4 regions of the Ferrimonas gelatinilytica genome follow, and region 2 is predicted to be linked to each of the others. Evidence: predicted binding sites of a transcription regulator. Region 2 holds the regulator's gene; each other region holds the start of a gene.
What was found. Region 2 encodes LexA, which represses DNA repair genes until DNA is damaged. Its sites were predicted from a motif close to TACTGTATNNNNATACAGTA; they were not measured.

Region 1: the regulator LexA is predicted to act here: its motif matches at 1,029-1,048, upstream of imuA (translesion DNA synthesis-associated protein ImuA).
Region 3: the regulator LexA is predicted to act here: its motif matches at 3,193-3,212, upstream of ruvA (Holliday junction branch migration protein RuvA).
Region 4: the regulator LexA is predicted to act here: its motif matches at 3,586-3,605, upstream of ABD997_RS06370 (YebG family protein).

The regions. Positions count from the first base shown of each region.
Region 1 is NZ_BAABLF010000005.1:104,560-109,217, forward strand. It holds gene fghA (S-formylglutathione hydrolase) at 76-924, shown strand; gene imuA (translesion DNA synthesis-associated protein ImuA) at 1,074-1,745, shown strand; gene ABD997_RS02880 (Y-family DNA polymerase) at 1,745-3,151, shown strand; gene ABD997_RS02885 (error-prone DNA polymerase) at 3,138-4,658, shown strand, end outside.
Region 2 is NZ_BAABLF010000014.1:143,807-148,464, reverse strand. It holds gene ctaD (cytochrome c oxidase subunit I) at 1-490, opposite strand, end outside; gene coxB (cytochrome c oxidase subunit II) at 504-2,042, opposite strand; gene ABD997_RS11815 (hypothetical protein) at 2,269-2,718, opposite strand; gene lexA (transcriptional repressor LexA) at 2,718-3,341, opposite strand; gene plsB (glycerol-3-phosphate 1-O-acyltransferase PlsB) at 3,577-4,658, shown strand, end outside.
Region 3 is NZ_BAABLF010000005.1:342,113-346,770, forward strand. It holds gene ABD997_RS03900 (YbjN domain-containing protein) at 1-298, shown strand, start outside; gene gloA (lactoylglutathione lyase) at 687-1,106, shown strand; gene ABD997_RS03910 (DUF1294 domain-containing protein) at 1,103-1,423, shown strand; gene ruvB (Holliday junction branch migration DNA helicase RuvB) at 1,516-2,523, opposite strand; gene ruvA (Holliday junction branch migration protein RuvA) at 2,534-3,145, opposite strand; gene ABD997_RS03925 (S-(hydroxymethyl)glutathione dehydrogenase/class III alcohol dehydrogenase) at 3,369-4,499, shown strand; gene ABD997_RS03930 (hypothetical protein) at 4,547-4,658, opposite strand, start outside.
Region 4 is NZ_BAABLF010000006.1:294,637-299,294, forward strand. It holds gene lpxM (lauroyl-Kdo(2)-lipid IV(A) myristoyltransferase) at 1-911, shown strand, start outside; gene ABD997_RS06355 (GIY-YIG nuclease family protein) at 1,033-1,326, opposite strand; gene ABD997_RS06360 (ATP-binding protein) at 1,403-2,725, opposite strand; gene ABD997_RS06365 (response regulator) at 2,779-3,453, opposite strand; gene ABD997_RS06370 (YebG family protein) at 3,654-3,950, shown strand; gene ABD997_RS06375 (phasin family protein) at 4,065-4,442, opposite strand.

The DNA of each region.
Region 1 (4,658 bases), on a different contig from region 2:
GGTCGTCATGAGGTTTCCACGGATCCTCGCTGGCTGGGTTCGTGCTATGGTCGCAGTGGGGAAATCTAACAGGAGATGTCCATGGAACTGCTCTCTCAGCAGGCCGTTTTTGATGGCTGGCTAAGGCGTTATCGTCACCACAGTGAGTCAACGGGCACGGAGATGGTGTTTGCGGTATTTCTGCCACCGGCGGTGGCGGCAGCTCGGATGCCGGTTCTCTACTGGCTGTCGGGCCTGACCTGCACCGATGAAAACTTCTGCCAGAAAGCCGGTGCGTTCCGGCTGGCGGCGAAGTTGGGGCTGGCGATCGTCTGCCCGGACACCAGTCCGCGTGGGTTGGATCTGCCTGGAGAACACGAGGAGTATGATCTGGGCTCTGGTGCCGGTTTCTACGTCAATGCCACCGAGGCTCCCTGGTCCGGGCATTACCGTATGTACGACTATGTTACCGATGAGCTGCCATCCCTGGTGGAGGCGATGCTCCCAGTCAGTGCCGACAAGGGGATCGCTGGTCACTCCATGGGGGGCCATGGCGCCCTGATCGCGGCGTTGAAAAATCCGGGTCAGTACCAGTCGGTCTCTGCCTTTGCGCCCATCGTCCATCCCAGCGCCGTACCCTGGGGCCGCAAGGCGTTTCGTGCTTACCTTGGCCCCGATGAAACCCAGTGGGCGGAGTACGATGCCACCTTACTGGTGATTGACGCTAAGGAGCGGCTCCCCATCTTGATCGATCAGGGCAGTAAAGATGCCTTCCTGACAGAGCAGTTGCAGCCGGAGCGATTCCAGGCCGCCTGCCAGTCGGTGGATCATCCACTGACCCTGCGCATGCACCCTGGGTACGACCACAGCTACTATTTCATCGCCAGTTTCATTGACGACCATCTGCGTTTCCACGCCGAGGCGCTCGGGCTGGCCACCGGATAAGGTTACGTCGCTCCTACCGAGTCCAGAGACACCGCGGCCCCTCAGGCGCCGCGGTGTCTCTTTTTCTCCTGACCCCCTTGCCTCTCTCCGGGTGATCTTCGCTATACTGTATATATGTACAGCTATTGAGTTGTGGAGAGCAACACAAAATGAACCCGGATGTTTCCCCCCTGCTTCGACGCCCCGACATCTGGCTTGGGCGGCAGTGCCAACCGGAATCGACTGGGATACCCAGCGGGTTTGCGAGTTTGGATCGTCAGCTGGCCTGGCAGGGCTGGCCCCCCTGTGGGGTGGTGGAGCTGATCGGTGATGGCCACGGGGTCCTGGGGATCACCGAACTGCTGCTGCCCCTGTTCAAGGCCCGTCAGCGGGGAGACCGCTGGCAGTTGCTGGTGGCGCCGCCGGCGCTGCCCTATGCTCCGGCCTGGGCAGACAGTGGCATCGAATTGTCACGGTTGATCTGGGTCTCCTGCGAAGCGCGCAAGCAGCAGCTCTGGACACTGGAGCACAGCCTCAAATCGGGGTGCTGCAGCCTGATCCTGGCCTGGCTGCCATCATTAACCGCGCCGGAAGCCCGGCGTTTGCAGCTGGCGGCCCAGCAGGGGGAGACCCTGCTGTTGCTGCATCTGCCGGAGTCGGTGCTGGCTCAGCAACATGCCGTGGCGCTGCGGCTGCAGTTGGGGCCCCAGCCCCAGGGATGCACCGTACAGCTGCGCAAGCAGCGGGGCGGCTGGCCCACACCGGCGATCCCGCTGACCCTGCCTCATCGGCCTGAACCCGAACCGCCTCGAAACCGCTCTATCTTGCAGGGACCCTGGTGATGTGGCTGGGACTGCACTTCCCGGACCTGAGCCTGCATCAGCAGGTGCGTGCCCAGTTGGCACCGGAACAGCCGGTGGCGCTGCTGTCCGGGTACCCCCTGACGGTCGCTCAGTGTAACGCTGCCGCACGGCGCCAGGGGGTAGCCGTGGGCCAGAAGGTGGCCACGGCCACGGCACTGTGCGAGGGGCTGCAACTGCTGCCGTCGGATCCGGATCGGGATCGGGAGGGGCTGGAGCAGCTGGCGCAGTGGGCGTATGGCTTCAGTGCCCAGATCAGCCTGGAGCCTCCCCAGGGGCTGGTGCTGGAAGCCCGCTCCATGCTGCGCCTGTTTGGCGGGATCCCCCTCTGGCTGGCGCAGTTGCAGCAGGGGCTCCACGCCATGGGGCTGCCCTGGTCGGCTGCCTTGGGGCCAACGCCGCTGGCGGCATGGCTGCTGGCCAGTCAGGGGGAGGAGGGCTGCTGCCAGGTGGAATCGGATAAAGCCTTGGCACGGCTCTTTGGCTGCTCCCTTCACCAGCTGGGCCGGCCCGAAGCCGCCAGCCTGGCTCAGATGGGCGTGAAAAGTCTGGGACAACTGATGGCGCTGCCCCGAGCCGAGCTGGGGCGACGCTTCGGGGCAGAACTGCTGCTGTGGCTGGAGCGTCTGCTGGGAACCCGGCCGGATCCTCGCCCGGACTATGTGCCACCCCAGGCGTACCGCCGCAAGCTGATCCTGCTGGAGGAGGTGGTGCATCTGCAGGGTCTGCGCTTTCCACTGAAGCGCCTTTTTACGGAGTTGGGAGAGGTGTTGCGCCGACGCCAACTGGCGTTACCTGTACTGCAGGTGCGCCTGCATCACCGTCATCGCCCCTGCACCGAGATCGCCCTGCGGGGAGCGGGCAGTGAGCATCGGGCCGAGGCCTGGATGGCGCTGTGCCAGCTGAAGTTGGAGCGTCAGGTGCTGTTTGAACCGGTGACGGAGATCGAACTGGTGGGGGCGCAACTGCAGCCCCTGCAGATCCGAAACGGCGCCCTGTTCACCACAACCGCCCCGGATGGGAAGGCGGAAGATCTGCTGGCCCAGTTGGCAGCCCGACTGGGCAGCTCCCGGGTGCGTGGCCTCTGTGCTCTGTCGGAGCATCGACCGGAGTATGCCGTGGATCCGGTGACGCCGGGCCAGGGTGGGGACAAGCGCAGCGAGCAGTCTGAGAGTTATCCCCTTCATCGACCCCATTGGCTGTTCAGGGAGCCGCAGCCCATCGTCCGGGAGGAGTATCGCTTGTTACGGGGGCCGGAGCGGCTCGAATCCTGCTGGTGGGAGGCGCAGCCGGTGGCCCGGGACTATTTCCTCGCTCAAGCCCGCTGTGGTGGGCTGTGCTGGCTGTTTCGCAGTGCTGAAGGGTGGTTCCTCCATGGCTGGTTCTGATCCCCTGGCCTACGCCGAGCTGCACTGTTTCAGCAACTACAGCTTCCTGAAGGGGGCCTCCCATCCGGATGAGCTGGTGGCAATGGCCGCCGAGTTGGGATACCGGGCGCTGGCGCTGACCGATGAGTGCTCTGTAGCCGGGGTGGTGAAAGCCCACGAAGCGGCCAAGGAGCGGGCGCTGCCCCTGATCGTCGGCAGCCATTTTCGCCTTGGTGAGGCGCATCAGGGCGATACCCTGGTGCTGTTGGCACAGAGTCGCTGCGGTTACGGTCAGCTCTGCCGTTTGATCACCACCGCCCGGCGCCGTTGCGATAAGGGGCGTTACCGGCTGACGTGGAAGGATGTCGACGCAACAGACCTCAGCGATTGCCTGCTGCTGTGGCAACCTCGCGCCCCTGCCGTCGCCGGCGCGCAGGCCGCTGCCTTGGCAAAAGCCTGGAAAGACCGCCTCTACCTGCTGCTGGAACGTGTGCTGGTCCCCGGGGAGGGGGCTCAATTGGCCGACCTTCTGACGCTGGCGGAGCGGGCCGGGATCCCGCTGGTGGCGGCGGGTCAGGTACGGATGCACCGGCGGGAGCGCAAGCCGTTGCTGGATGTGCTGGAAGCCATCGATCATGGCTGTACTCTGGCCCAATCCGGGGATCGCCTTGCGGCCAATGCGGAGGCCTACCTGAAGCCTCTGGCACTGCTTGAGAAGCGCTACCAGTCCCAGTGGCTGGCACAGAGCGTGGCCATCGCACGGCGCTGCCGGTTCAGTCTGGACAGCCTGCGTTATGACTACCCGGCGGAGCTGGTGCCCGAGGGGATGACGGCATCGGAGTATCTGCGCCAGGAGGTGACAGCGGGGGCGCATCGCCGCTTTGGAGAAAGGGTCCCCGATGGCATCGCCACGCAGATCCAGCGGGAGCTGACCCTGATTGATGAGCTGGATTACCACCCCTTCTTCCTGACCATCTACGACATCGTCCGCTTTGCCCGCTCCCGGGGGATCCTGCATCAGGGGCGGGGCTCGGCGGCCAACTCGGTGGTGTGCTACTGCCTGGGGATCACCGAGGTGGACCCAACCAAGGTGAACCTGCTGTTTGAGCGTTTCCTTTCCCGGGAGCGTAATGAGCCACCGGACATTGATGTGGATTTTGAACATCAACGCCGTGAGGAGGTGATCCAGTATCTCTATAGCAAGTACGGGCGGGATCGGGCTGCCCTGGCGGCAACGGTGATCCGCTACCGCTTTAAGAGTGCCCTGCGGGACGTGGGTAAAGTGTTGGGACTGGATCCGGCTTTCCTGGAGCACCTGGTGCGGCGAACCGACCGGCGGGACCCGACGCTGCCCTGGCAGGCACAGCTGCGTCGACTGGGGCTGGATGCGCAGGAGGGGGCGGCAGCCCACCTGATACCACTGGTAGAGCAGCTGCTGGGATTCCCCCGCCACCTTTCCCAGCATGTGGGGGGCTTTGTGATCGCGGCCGGCCCCCTGCATGAGCTGGTGCCGGTGGAAAACGCCGCC
Region 2 (4,658 bases):
TGGTCGACAGCGGGGCGTAGAAAGTCCAACCAAAGGCGGGGCCACCCCCCTCCATAAAGAGACTGCCGATCAGCAAGGCGAAGGCAAAAGGCAGGATCCAAAAGCTCCAGTTATTCATCCGCGGCAGTGCCATGTCCGGTGCCCCGATCATCATCGGGATCATCCAGTTGGCGAGGCCAGTGAAGGCGGGCATCACCGCCCCAAACACCATGATCAAGCCATGGACCGTGGTCATCTGGTTGAAGAAGTGGGGATCCACCAACTGAAGACCCGGCTGGAACAGCTCAGCGCGGATCACCATCGCCATCGCGCCACCGATCAGGAACATGGCGAAACTGAACCAGAGGTAGAGGGTGCCGATCTCTTTGTGGTTGGTGGTCAGCAGCCAGCGTCGCCACCCCGTAAGGTGGTGGTCATGGTGGTGAGTATCACTCTGTGTCTCGACGTGCCCGAGCTGATCCTGCTGGGGGGTCTTTAAAGCCGTTGTCATTGTTGCTCTCCTGCTACTGGCCGGCCACGGCGTCGACATCGGTGGCCTGGATCAGGTCACCGGTTTGGTTGTCCCAGGCATTGCGCTGGTAGGTCACCACCGCCGCCAGCTCTCTCGCGCTGAGTTGGCCGGCAAAACCCATCATGGCGGTACCGGCCCGGCCTTCGGCCACGATTGAGATATGCTCTGCCGGCTCGCCGAGGGCGATCGCACTGCCGTTGATGGCGGGGAAGGCCCCGGGTACGCCCATGCCGTTGACCTGGTGACAGGCCGCACAACGTCCGTTGTAGATTTCGCTCCCCAGCGTCATCGCCTGTTCCAGGGTCAGGGCAGCCGTCGTTTCGGTGCTGGCCTCAATGGCAGAGGTGGGCTCGACAACCTCGTTGGGCTCAGTGTGCTTTGCCCCGGTTCCGGCCTCGTCAGGCTCGCCGCCATTAAGACGGTCGTTGACTTCACGGGTCTGGATCACGTCGCCGGTGTCGTTACCGAAGGCGTTGCGCTGATAGGTCACCACCGCCGCCAACTCCTTCAGACTGAGCTGATCCGCAAACGCCTGCATCGCCGTGCCAGTCTGGCCGTGGGCAACGATATCGATATGCGCCGCCACGTCCCCGAGCGCCACGGGACTGCCCTTGATCGCCGGGAAAACCCCTGGCAGTCCCATGCCGTTGGGCTGATGACAGGCGGCGCAACGACCGTTGTAGACCTGCTCCCCCAGGGTCATGGATTCGGACAACCCCAGTTGCTCGGACAGGGAGTCACGCTCGGCGGCCTCGGCATCGGCGGCCAGGCGCTTCTGCTGCTCCAGCCAGAGATCAAACTCCGCTTCGGGCAACACCTCCACCACCACCGGCATGTAACCGTGGTCTTTGCCGCACAGCTCGGCACACTGACCCCGGTAGATCCCGGGCTCAGTCACCCGAGTCCAGGCTTCATTGATAAATCCCGGGTTAGCATCCTTTTTCACCGCGAAAGCCGGTACCCACCAGGAGTGGATCACATCATCGGAGGTCAACAGGAAACGCACCTTTCGATTGGTGGGCAGAACCAGGGGCTTATCCACTTCCAGCAGGTAGTTCTCGCCCTTAGCGGCTTGATTTTCTATCTGCGCTTTCGGCGTCGACAGCAGGCTGTAGAAGCCCACATCCTCACCGAAGTATTGGTAGTGCCACTTCCACTGGGAACCAGTGATCTGGATGGTGAGATCCGCATCGCTGGGATCTTCCATCGCGATCAAGGTACTGGTCGCGGGCACGGCCATACCGATGAGGATAAGGAAGGGCACCACGGTCCAGGCGATCTCCACCTTGGTGCTTTCATGGAAGTGGGCGGGAGTCGCACCTTTAGATTTGCGATGCCGGATCAGCGAGATAATCATCACGCCAAACACCACGAAGGCGATGGCACAGCAGATATAAAAGATGGTCATGTGCAGGCTGTAGACCTGCTGACTGATTTCGGTGACCCCCGGGGTCATATTCCAAAGCGAGGCTTTGGCCATGAAGGGCGTCGCCATCCATGGGGCCATCCAGGCCAACAGCTTGTACTTCACAGACGCTTCTCCTCTGAGCATTGCTTTCGCAACGTCCAGAAAGAGCTTGCACAGTACGACTCAGCCCTATGTCAGCTCCTTCCCCGAAATGGGCATGGGCATACGCGATAGAGCTGCGCAACATCTGCCTTTACTGCTGCCAAGTTTTCTAATTGAATTCGTAAGTTAAGCTACAGGCTGAGTAAAAGTTGATCAAGAACATCCTGCAGGCAGGGCGGAGAGTGTTTCAGTGAACCGGGTTGGCCAGGTGGAGGATCTCCCCACGCTCACCGTGAAACAGGTAAGCGGAGCAGTGGGCACGGCGTTGGACCAGCTGCAACCGACGCCGATCCCGCGCATCCAAAACCGGCAACCAGCCCAGCACCAGGGCGCAGGTCGCCCCTGTCAGGGCCTGCTCCAGGGCCCAGAGGGCCTCAACATCGTCGCTGCTACGGACACGCAGTACCCGGCGGCTGTCGACACCGGCCCGAGCCAGCGTGGCAGCCCAGTTTCCAGCGGGGGGATTGATCAGTACCACCCAGCCCTGCTGACCCGCAGCCTCAGCCGCTGCCGGCAGCACACGTTGGAGCCCGGCACCCGGGCTGTCATGACACTGGGTGTCCATAGCTGGCCAGGCACGACGCGAGCTCTGCCATAAACCGGGGTGATTGAAGCGCGTTCCCTGCTGCAATTTCATTATTGCCAGTCTCCATTGCGTACCACTCCGACGGCGAGGCCTTCGATGGTTAGCGGAGTCTCCTTGAGATCCACCACGATGGGGGCGTACTCCTCATTTTCCGCATGGAGATAGACCACATTGCCCCTCTTCTGGAAGCGTTTCACCGTCACTTCGTCGTCTCCAACCCGGGCCACCACCACCTGGCCGTTTCTTGCCTCACGGGTCTGGTGTACCGCCAGCAGGTCACCATCTAGGATCCCGATCTCCTTCATGGAGTCACCGCGAACCCGCAACAGGTAGCTGGCTTCCGGATGGAAGAGGCTGGGATCCATCTGGTAGTGCGATTCGACATGCTCCTGGGCCAGGATGGGTTCGCCGGCGGCGACCCGGCCAATCAGTGGCAGTCCCAGCTGCTCGGGTTCAGGTTCGTTAAAGAGGATTCGGATCCCGCGCGAGGTACCGGGGACAATCTCGATATACTCCTTACGAGCCAACGCCTTGAGGTGCTCCTCCGCGGCATTGGCACTGCGAAATCCCAGTTGCCGGGCGATCTCCGCCCGGGTTGGCGGCATCCCTGTGTCCTGCATATGTTGGCGGATAAGGTCAAAAACCTGCTCCTGTCGCGGCGTCAGCGGCTTCATGGCATTCCCTGTTTATTCGTACAGTAGAGATACTGTAATCATATACAGGTATCTGGTGATTTCAACACCATCCTCATCATAAGTATTAAAAAAGCGCTTCCAGAGGTCTGATCACTATGACTTTTTACCGCTTATCCGGGCCTCTTAAGCGCCAACCGCCCCTTGGCTGCTGCCAGCGTTTAGCTTTGGGTGTACACTCTGCGCCTACCGTTCTAAGCCCAAGAGAAGCAGACGCGTGAGCCACAAGACCCTCAAGCCCTGGCAGCAACCGATCAACTGGATGCAGAAGCTGTTGGTAAAAAGCAAACCTATCCCGGAAAACCCGGTGGAGGAGCTGGATCTCGATCTCAATCGGCCCTTGGTTTATGTCTTGCCTCATGACGCCTTTTCCGATCGTCTGGCCCTGCACGAATGCTGTCGGCGTCTTGGGCTGCCGAGCCCCTTCGCCCCCCTCACCATTAATGGTGAACCTGTCGCCCGGATGGTGGCGCTGGCGGAGGCTACCCCGCTCTTTGGTCGCGGCAACAGCACCGACTTCAAGGGCCAGTTCGAACGTCTGCTGGAACTTCACCGCCAGGATCCTGATCTCGATATTCAGGTGGTTCCGGTAAGCCTGTTGTGGGGCCGCAACCCCGGTAAAGAGGTCAGTGTCAGTGCGACCCTGCTCAACAAGCCCAACCCGACCTGGCTTCGCAAAACCGCCATCATCACCGTACTGGGCCGCGACAACTTTATCCGCTTCTCCCGCGCGGTCTCTCTGCGCTACATGGCCGATAATCACGGTACCGACAGCACCATCGCCAACAAGCTGGCCCGGGTCGCTCGGGTACACTTCGGCCGTCAGCGCACCGTGGCTACCGGCCCCCGGTTGCCGGATCGTCAGGCCCTGTTCCACAGCCTGCTGGCTGACGAGGCGATCAAGGAAGCGATCGCCGAAGAGGCGCGGAGCAAAAATATCAGCGAAGAGAAGGCTCGACAGCGGGCCCATGAGTACCTGGACGAGATCGCGGCCGACTACTCGGAAGGCCTGGTGCGTATCGGGGATCGTTTCCTGGGCTGGCTGTGGAACAAGCTGTATAAAGGGATCAACGTCCGCGGCGCCGAGCAGGTACGTCAACTGTCCCAGGATGGCCACGAGATCGTGTTCGTCCCGTGCCACCGCAGCCACATGGACTACCTGCTGCTCTCCTACGTAATTTACCAGCAGGGAATGGTGCCGCCGCACATCGCCGCCGGGGTCAATCTCAACTTCTGGCCCGCCGGACCCATTTTCCGCCGCGGTGGCGCCTTCTTCATCCGCCGCTCCTTCAAGGGCAA
Region 3 (4,658 bases), on a different contig from region 2:
TCCTACCGGTCTGATGACCGCCTTCGCCAAGATGAGTGAGCTCAACAGCCAGTACCCGACGCTTAAGATCTTCGTCGAGATGGTGGATGACACCCTGCCGCGGATCCTGCTTTGCCACAACCTGGCGCTCACGCCGGGGATCAGCCCGGACCAGTTCCACTTCTTTGTCAGCGACTGCATCGAACAGATGAGCCAGGCCGCCAAGGAGATCGAGGCACTCAACGTGGTCTTTTATGGTGAAGAGGAGGAGCCGGAGCAGCCCTCGCCCCCGGTTCAGTCCGCCGTCATCATGCACTGAACGACAGATAAAAAAACGCCGGCAAAAGCCGGCGTTTTTACTTGGACATACACACTCGGGATCCCGCATTAGCTGAAGATGAGGGCACCCATCGCCACGATCCCACTCAGGATCGCGGCCGCCGCCATCACCGCGTATTTCACATCGGTATTCACAGTCTGCTTCTCCGCAAAGGGTTGGTATATCCCCCCGCGACCAAGGTTACGGAAACCCGACGATAAATGGGATCGGGATTGGCCCCACCGTGAACCAGATCACAGAGTTTTTCCCATCCCCAGCGCCCCAGTCAACAGTGCCGCAATCCCCCTCGCAACTTCATAGCGCATCGTTATTTTTTCTCCGAGCATCTGTTACCCTTGAGCGGTTGTTCATTTTCAAGGAAAGTCCCATGTCTCAACTCCTGCATACCATGCTCCGCGTAGGCGACCTGGATCGCTCCATCGCGTTTTACACCGACGTACTCGGCATGAAGCTGCTGCGAAAGTCGGTGAATGAAGATTACAAGTACACCCTCGCTTTTGTTGGTTACGGCGAGGAGCGCGAGGGGCATGCCGTTATTGAGCTGACCTACAACTGGGGTGTCGAAGAGTACGAGATGGGAAATGCTTTCGGGCACATCGCCCTGGGATTTGCCGATATCTACGGGGCCTGTGACGCCATCCGTGCCGCCGGTGGCACCATCAGCCGCGAACCCGGCCCGGTATTGGGCGGCTCCACCCACATCGCTTTTGTAGAAGATCCGGACGGCTACAAGATCGAGCTGATCCAGCGCAGCCAGGCCGGCGAGGGGTTAGGCAAAGCGGAATGATCGGCCTGGCTCTCTCATTGCTTTGGGTACTGATGCTGATGCTGATGGGGCCGCTCAACATGCTACCCCATTACCTGGCGGTGAGCATGATTACCCTGCTGCTGTTCGGCCTGGATAAACGCCGTGCCCTGACCGGCGCCCGGAGGGTTCCCGAGGCCCTGCTGCACGGATTTGAGCTGCTCGGCGGCTGGCTCGGTGCCTTCCTCGGCGCACAGATGTTTCGCCACAAGGTCCGTAAAGTTGAGTTTATGACCCGGCTTTACGGGATCACCGCCCTGCACTTCCTCGGCTACGGTGGCTGGCTTATCCTGGCCTGAACCATGCCTAGAGAAAGAGAAAAGCGCCGCAGATCTGCGGCGCTTTTTTACTTTGTCTATCCAGTGGCACAGCCCACCGGGGCAGGTCTTGCTTAGTCGTTTCGGCTCAGACCAAAGTGCTGGTACGCCCGATCCGTCGCCATGCGCCCCCGGGGCGTGCGTTGAAGGAACCCCTGTTGGATCAGGTAGGGCTCCAGCACATCCTCAATGGTTTCTCTCTCCTCACCGATGGCGGCAGCCAGGTTCTCCAGCCCTACGGGCCCGCCGGCAAACTTATCGATGATGGTGGTCAGCATCTTCCGGTCCAGGTAGTCAAACCCCTCCCTGTCCACATCCAGCAGGTCCAGCGCCTGGGCGGCGACGGACTCAGAGATGACACCGTCAAACCGGACCTCGGCAAAGTCACGCACCCGCCGCAGCAGGCGGTTTGCGATACGCGGTGTGCCCCGGCTTCGGCGGGCGATCTCCACCGCACCGGCCGGCTCCATCGAGAGCCCCAGCACCTCGGCGCTGCGTCGGACAATGTCGGTGAGGTCCCGCACATTGTAGAACTCCAACCGCATCGGGATCCCGAAGCGAGCCCGCAACGGCGATGTCAGGGCGCCCGCTCGGGTAGTGGCTCCTACCAGGGTAAAGGGGGGCAGATCCAGTTTGATGGAGCGGGCGGCCGGCCCTTCACCGATCATGATATCCAGCTGGTAATCCTCCATCGCCGGATAGAGCACCTCCTCAACCACAGGGCTAAGACGGTGGATCTCATCGATGAAGAGAACATCATTGGGTTCCAGGTTGGTCAGCAGCGCCGCCAGGTCCCCGGCCTTCTCCAGCACCGGGCCTGAGGTGGACTTAATGCTGACTCCCATCTCGTTGGCGACGATGTTGGCCAGGGTAGTCTTACCCAGCCCAGGTGGGCCAAATATCAGCAGGTGATCCAGCGCCTCAGCCCGGTTACGCGCCGCCTGGATAAAGACCTCCAGCTGTGCCTTGGCGTCATCCTGACCGGTGTAATCGGTCAGCATCTTCGGGCGCATCGCCCTGTCGATCACCGCTTCTTCCCGGCTTTCTACCGGTGCCGCCACCAGGCGATCCGCTTCAATCATCGTTGTTCCCTCAGAGCATCGCCTTCAGGGCGTCTTTAATCAGCTGCTCGGAGCTGACTCCCGGTACAGCCACCTTACCCACCAACTTGGCAGCCTGGGTCGACTTGTAGCCCAGCGCCACCAGCGCGGCAATGGCGTCATCTTCCGGATTGATTGGCGTGGCCAACGTGTCATTGCCCGCCAGGCGGTCTGCGTAGGGTGTAAGCAGCGGCGCACCAAAGTTTTTCAGCCGATCACGCATCTCCACCACCAGGCGCTCGGCGGTTTTCTTCCCGACACCGGGGATCTTGGTCAGCCCAACCACGTTTTCCGCCTGTACCGCATCGATAAACTGTTCCGCCGACATGCCGGAGAGGATCGCCAGCGCCATCTTGGGACCGACACCATTGGTCTTAATCAGCTCTCGAAACAGGGCGCGCTCCTCTTTGGAGGCAAAGCCGTAGAGCAGCTGGGCGTCCTCCCGTACCACAAAGTGCGTGACGATCACCGTTTCAGCCCCAACCTCCGGTAACTGGTAGAAGCTGGACATCGGCATCTGGACCTCGTAACCCACCCCGGCGCACTCCAGCACCACTTCAGGCGCGGTCTTCTCCACCAGCACCCCTCGTAAGCGTCCAATCACAGGAAACCCCTTATCGTTGGCGGCTTCACCGGGCGACACCGGCAAACCACTGTCATTATTTACAGTATAAGTGGGATCCTAACGGCTTTTTCCCTCAGCGTCACCTTTTGTGCACGTTTCTCGCGCTGCCATCCACAACCGGCATGTGCAATGCCCATATCGGTTCGGATTTCACACTATGATAACTTGGCTACTTCCCTCACGGACGTAAGGAATCTTCATCATGACCGCCAAAACCATCAAAGCCCGTGCCGCCGTCGCCTGGGGCCCAGGGCAACCCCTCAGCATCGAAGAGATCGACGTCATGCCGCCGCAGAAAGGCGAAGTGCGCGTGCGGATCCTCGCCAGTGGGGTCTGCCACACCGACGCCTACACCCTCTCTGGCGACGATCCGGAGGGGCGTTTTCCCGCCATTCTGGGCCACGAAGGGGGCGGCGTTGTCGAGTCCGTCGGCGAAGGGGTCATCAGTGTCGCCGTGGGCGATCATGTCATCCCCCTCTACACCCCGGAGTGCGGGGAGTGCAAATTCTGCCGCTCAGGAAAGACCAACCTCTGCCAGCGGATCCGTGAGACCCAGGGACAAGGCCTGATGCCCGATGGAACCTCGCGCTTCTCCAAAGACGGCAAAACCATCTATCACTACATGGGCTGCTCCACCTTTTCCGAGTACACGGTCCTGCCGGAGATCGCTCTGGCCAAAGTGAATCCTGAGGCACCGCTGGAGGAGATCTGCCTGCTGGGCTGCGGCGTCACCACGGGAATGGGGGCGGTGCTCAATACCGCCAAGGTGCAGCCCGGTGATACCGTGGCCATTTTCGGCCTTGGTGGTATCGGCCTGTCGGCGGTGATCGGTGCCGTCATGGCAAAAGCGGGCCGCATCATCGGCATCGACATCAACAACGGCAAGTTTGAGCTTGCCCGTCAGCTGGGCGCCACCGACTGCATCAATCCGAAGGAGTATGACAAACCGATCCAGGAGGTGATCATCGAGATGACCGACGGCGGTGTCGATTACTCCTTCGAGTGCATCGGCAACGTCAACGTGATGCGAAGTGCGCTGGAGTGCTGTCACAAGGGCTGGGGTGAATCGGTGATCATCGGGGTTGCCGGGGCCGGCGAAGAGATCGCTACCCGACCCTTCCAGCTGGTCACCGGTCGGGTCTGGCGGGGTACGGCGTTCGGGGGGGTCAAGGGCCGCTCCGAACTGCCCCAGTTGGTCGAAGACTATCTGGCCGGAAAGTTCCCCCTAACGGATTTCATCACTCACACCATGGAGCTGGAGGCGATCAACGACGCCTTTGACCTGATGCACCAGGGTAAGAGTATCCGCTCGGTTATCCGTTTCGAACAGTGACAGGTCAGGCTGCTCTGATAGCCTCAGGCGGCCCCCTCTTGGGAGCGTCATCGCCGTCGCGACGCGCCAATACGGGCGACCGCCTCTTCGGGCAGATCGTATTGGCGCTGGATATATTCGAGGTTATCGGTCTGGAATCCCACCGCCTCGCGCTGGATC
Region 4 (4,658 bases), on a different contig from region 2:
GTTATCGGGTGGCATTTCATCGGCGCTTGTTGGCGCCACAATATTGGCCCGCCTGGCTGGCGGTGGGATTCTTGTCCTTGCTGGCCTGGCTACCGCCGAGAGGACGACAGGGCCTGGCCGCCGGTTTACTTATGCTGTGTCGGCCCTTGTGCCGCAAGCCGATGCGGATCGCCAGGGCAAACCTCGCGGCCTGCTATCCCCAGCTGTCGAGGGAAGAGCGCGAGGCGATGCTGAACCGCTTGCTTCATTGCTTTCTTTCGACTGCCCTTGGGATGGGGGAGCTGGCGGTGCGAAGCCGTGAGTATTTGTCCGAGCGGATCCAGATCCAGGGCCTGGGGCACCTGCAGCGTGCCCAGGACTCCGGCAAACCGATCATCTTCCTGGTTCCCCATATGTTCGCGCTGGAGCATGCTGGCGTTGGGCTGACCATGATGGGGCTGCCCATGGTGGGGTTTGTCAAACATCACCGCAACCCGGTGTTTAACTGGTTTGCCTGCCGTCAGCGGATCCGCTTTGGCGGCGAGCTGTTTCATCGGGACATGGGGATTGCGACGGTGATCCGAGCCCTGAAACAGGGCAACAGCCTCTTCTATCTTCCGGACCAGGATCATGGCCCTCGCCAGAGTGAGTTTGCGCCCTTCTTCGGTGCGCAAAAAGCCACCCTGCCGGTGATCAGCCGCATTGCGCGTTGCAGCGGTGCTGTGATCCTGCCTCTGAGCAGCGGCTACGTCGGTGACCGGGTTCAGATCCGGATCGATCCGGCCCTCAGTGTCGAATCCCTGGACCGGTATGACGAGGCGCGGGCGCTGAATCAGCAGATGGAGCGGTTGATCAGCCGCCACCCGGACCAGTACATGTGGTTCCTGAAGCTGCTCAAGACCCGCCCGGAGGGGGAGGCCCGGCTGTATTGATCAGGGCTGTTCGTGCACTGATGCGCGGCGAAAACCGGTGTGGCGCACGGGAACGCATTCGTCGCTTTGGCCAGGGGGGAGCGCTGAATGGCTTAGTAGGGGACGCGTTCGAACTCCCGGATCAAATCTCCTCAAAGGTGCGGGCGCCGCAGATCAACGCCTCCTTCTGTGCCTTACTCCAGCGCTTGAGTCGATACTCTTTTTTCAGCGCTTCACTGTGAGTGCCGGCAGGGTGTGAGTACGCCAGCGCCAGGGGACCCTTGCCCCGCAGTGCCCGGGCAGCCAGTCTGCCGCCGCTTTGATGCTCAGAAAAACGGCGCTCGATGTCGGTGGTGATCCCGGCATAGAGGCTTCCCCTGGCGGTGCGCACCAGGTAGAGCCACCAGGCTTTCGAGGCTTGGATAGGGGCAGTCATTGCAATTAGATTTTTATAGCAAAGAGTTGGCGAGTCAATCCTAGAGGCTTTGGCTCGCCTTGGGTAGCGTCACGGCTTACTCGGCGCCGCTAAAATCCTGCATTGGTGGCAGGTGAAGGGTGATGCGGGTGCCGCCCAGTGGCGAGTCGTCGATCACCAGTTGGCCGCCATAGCTGAGGCTGATCTCATGGCAGACCGCCAGGCCAATCCCCTGGCCGGGGTGGCGCTCATCGGCTCGCTCGCCGCGACGCAGCACACGCTCTCTAAGCTCCGGCTCGATGCCAGGACCATCGTCTTCGACGCTCAGGCGCAGTCTTCCCTCGGCGTATTTGTGCCATGAGACCCGAACCTGACCCTCGGCGAAGCGGTAGGCGTTCTCCATCAGGTTGCCGAGAAACTCCATAAGATCAGCGCCCGATCCAGGAAACTTCAGTGAGTCATCGATGTCGAGTTGGCACTCTAGCGACTTTTCACGGTACACCTTGCCGAGCATCTGCTGCAGTTGCTCGGCGATGGGACGGGTGTCAACCGCCTCCTGGGCCAGCCCCTGACGCCCCATCACTGCCTTACGCAGTTGGTACTGAATGAGCTGGTCCATCTGGCTGAGCTGGTCGTAAAGTTCTGAACGGCGGCGCTCCTCAGTGCTGGCGCTATCGTCCATGATCGCCTGGACTGCCGCGAGCCGGGTCTTGAGGCTGTGCGCCAGGTCTTTCATCGCATTGCGGTAGGTTTCATTGCGCTGCTCGCCCTGCTGCAGCAGATCGTTCAGCGCAGCGCTGATTGCCACCAGCTCTTTGGCTTTCGGATCCCCGAGCCGGCGCCGCTTGCCGCTTTTGATCTCTTTGAGCTGCTTGCCCATGGTCTGCAGCGGCTGTATCCCCCAACGAGCACTGCGGGTCAACAGCAGGAAGGCAATGGGCAAAATGAAGAGCAACTGGATGTTGGATAGCTGATTGTGTTTGTCCAACAGGGCTTTGGCTTTCATGGCATTACGAACCATGACTATGGTGATGACCCCGGTTTCGGTTTGAAGCGGAATAGGGAAAATGTAGAAAAATCGTTCCGGTAACAGCTCCAGCGGCCGAGTGAAGTCGTCGTTATCCATAATCGTTGTCAGTGTGTCGCAGTCGCCAGGCAGGCGAAGCTTTTTTAGCTTTTCCGATACGAACTGCAGTTCCCCCCCCGCTGAACAGATGGCGAAGAGAATCGTGCCAGGGGGAAAGTTTTGGTCACTCAGCAGCTTGAGATCCGCTTTTTGTATTCCTGCCTGCTTGAGTTCCTCACTGATAGCCGGAAGTTGACTTGCGACGCTGTTCGCAGCTTGTTGATAGAGCGTGCGCGCATCATCGGATCGTTGAGCGGCCGTGAGGGCAACTGCGGCCAGGGTGAGAAGGGCCATGCTGGCTCCGATCACCCGGCTAAAAATCGTGGATGGGGTTTTAGCGTTAGCCATCACTGGCAAGCCTGGTTAAACCGGTAACCCTGGCCGCGGATGGTGGCGATGGGGTTATCCATCCCCCCGTTGACCAGCTTTTTGCGAAGGCGGGAGATCATCACCTCGACGGTGTTGGGGTCGCCTTCTCTGTCCTCATAGAGCACATCGAGAAGGCGCTGTTTGGACACCACCTGCTGGTGGTGGCGCATCAGGTACTCCAGGATCTGGTACTCGAAGGCGGTGAGCTCCAGCAGCGAGTCGGATAGGGTGACTCGGCGTCCAGAGAGATCCAGCTTCAAAGTGCCACACTGGATCTCCGGTTTGGTAAAGCCTGCGCTTCGTCGCACCAGGGCATTCATCCGTGCTTCCAGCTCTTCGATACGAAATGGCTTGACCAGGTAGTCATCGGCGCCGGCGTTGAGCCCTTCGACCTTATCCTGCCAGCTGCTGCGGGCGGTCAGGATCAGGATCGGGAAGGCGTGGTTTTGCTCACGAAGATGGCGGATAAGGCTGAGTCCACTCTCATCCGGCAGGCCCAGATCGATGACCGCCACATCGATCGGGTAGTTGGCAGCCAGGTAACGGCCCTCTGCTGCAGTTTGGCTAGCCTGAACCTGATTGCCCATCTCGCTGAGCCTCACCTTAAGGTGATGGCACAGAAGCGGATCATCTTCGATCACTAAAATTTGCATTAATCCAGACTCCTCTCTCGTTAACCAATACACACCTGGCGAGGTTTCGCTAAGAGAGAGTTTGCCATAGCAATGGCCTCTGTGCCTGTATCGACGCTGAATTGGCACGAATCAGGGTCAGCTCTCAAACATAACTGTTTATTTATACAGTTTTATTGTTAAGATAACGGCTCTTAACTGAACGATGGACGGGGGCGAACATGGCGGTGATCGTCAAATATGTGGTGGAGCGCAAAGGGGAGGAAGTGATGACCTTTTCCAGTAAGGCGGAAGCCGACGCTTACGATAAGATGTTGGATCTGGCCGATGACCTGGCACAGCTTCTGGAGCAGAGCGGTCTGCTGTCAGAGCCGCAGGTGGAGGAGGTGTCACTGCACCTGGCACAAAACAAGGAGGCACTGGCGGCCCTGTTGAAGGGCAAGAGGGCGGCAAAAGCGCCCACTGCCAAGGAGCCCAAGGCGGCTAAGGAGGAGGCTTCATCCACCAAGGCAGCCTAACAATAGCTAAAACCTTGTCGCTCAAGGGGATGAAAAGTCTTTAAGCGTGACAAGAAGTGAAGAAACAGAAACGCCCCGACCATGGTCGGGGCGTTTCTATGAGTGCCACCGGACTTATTCGGCGGGCTTGGTCTTGCGACGGCTGCCGGTGCTGGTCGGAGCGGAGGGGATGCTCCACAGGCCGCCGGTCATGCTGGAGATGGTTTCACTCAGCGCGGTCAGAGCGTCAACGTTGGATTTGACGTAGGCCTCGGTCTTGCTGCGCAGCTCGTTGGCAAAAGCGGTTTGCTTCTCGATCAGTTGGGTCGGCGTTTTGCACTCGCCCAGATCTTTGGCCACTTCGGTGCCGCTCTTCACCAGATCCGTCAGGTAAGCACTGTTGCGCTGAGCGATGTCATTGGCAAACTGGACATTGACTTCGCTGATCTTAACTTGATTTTCAATGGCTTTTTGCAGTCCATCTTCGAACTGCTGTTTCATATCGTTGAACATGGCTTAGCTCCTTGGTGGCCAAAAACATGAATTGTGCACTGCACAATCTCACTGTTTAATTTATGCGCTGGCTGGCCAGGGGTCAAGTATTTTTTGTGCGCTGCACAATTTTTCTGGTTGTCGTCAGGCGCCGCGGGTGGGTGGCGCTGATACTGCCGCTAGCTGATACTGCCGCTAAAGGGGGGGCGGCTAAGCGCAACCATGATCCAGGGGTAG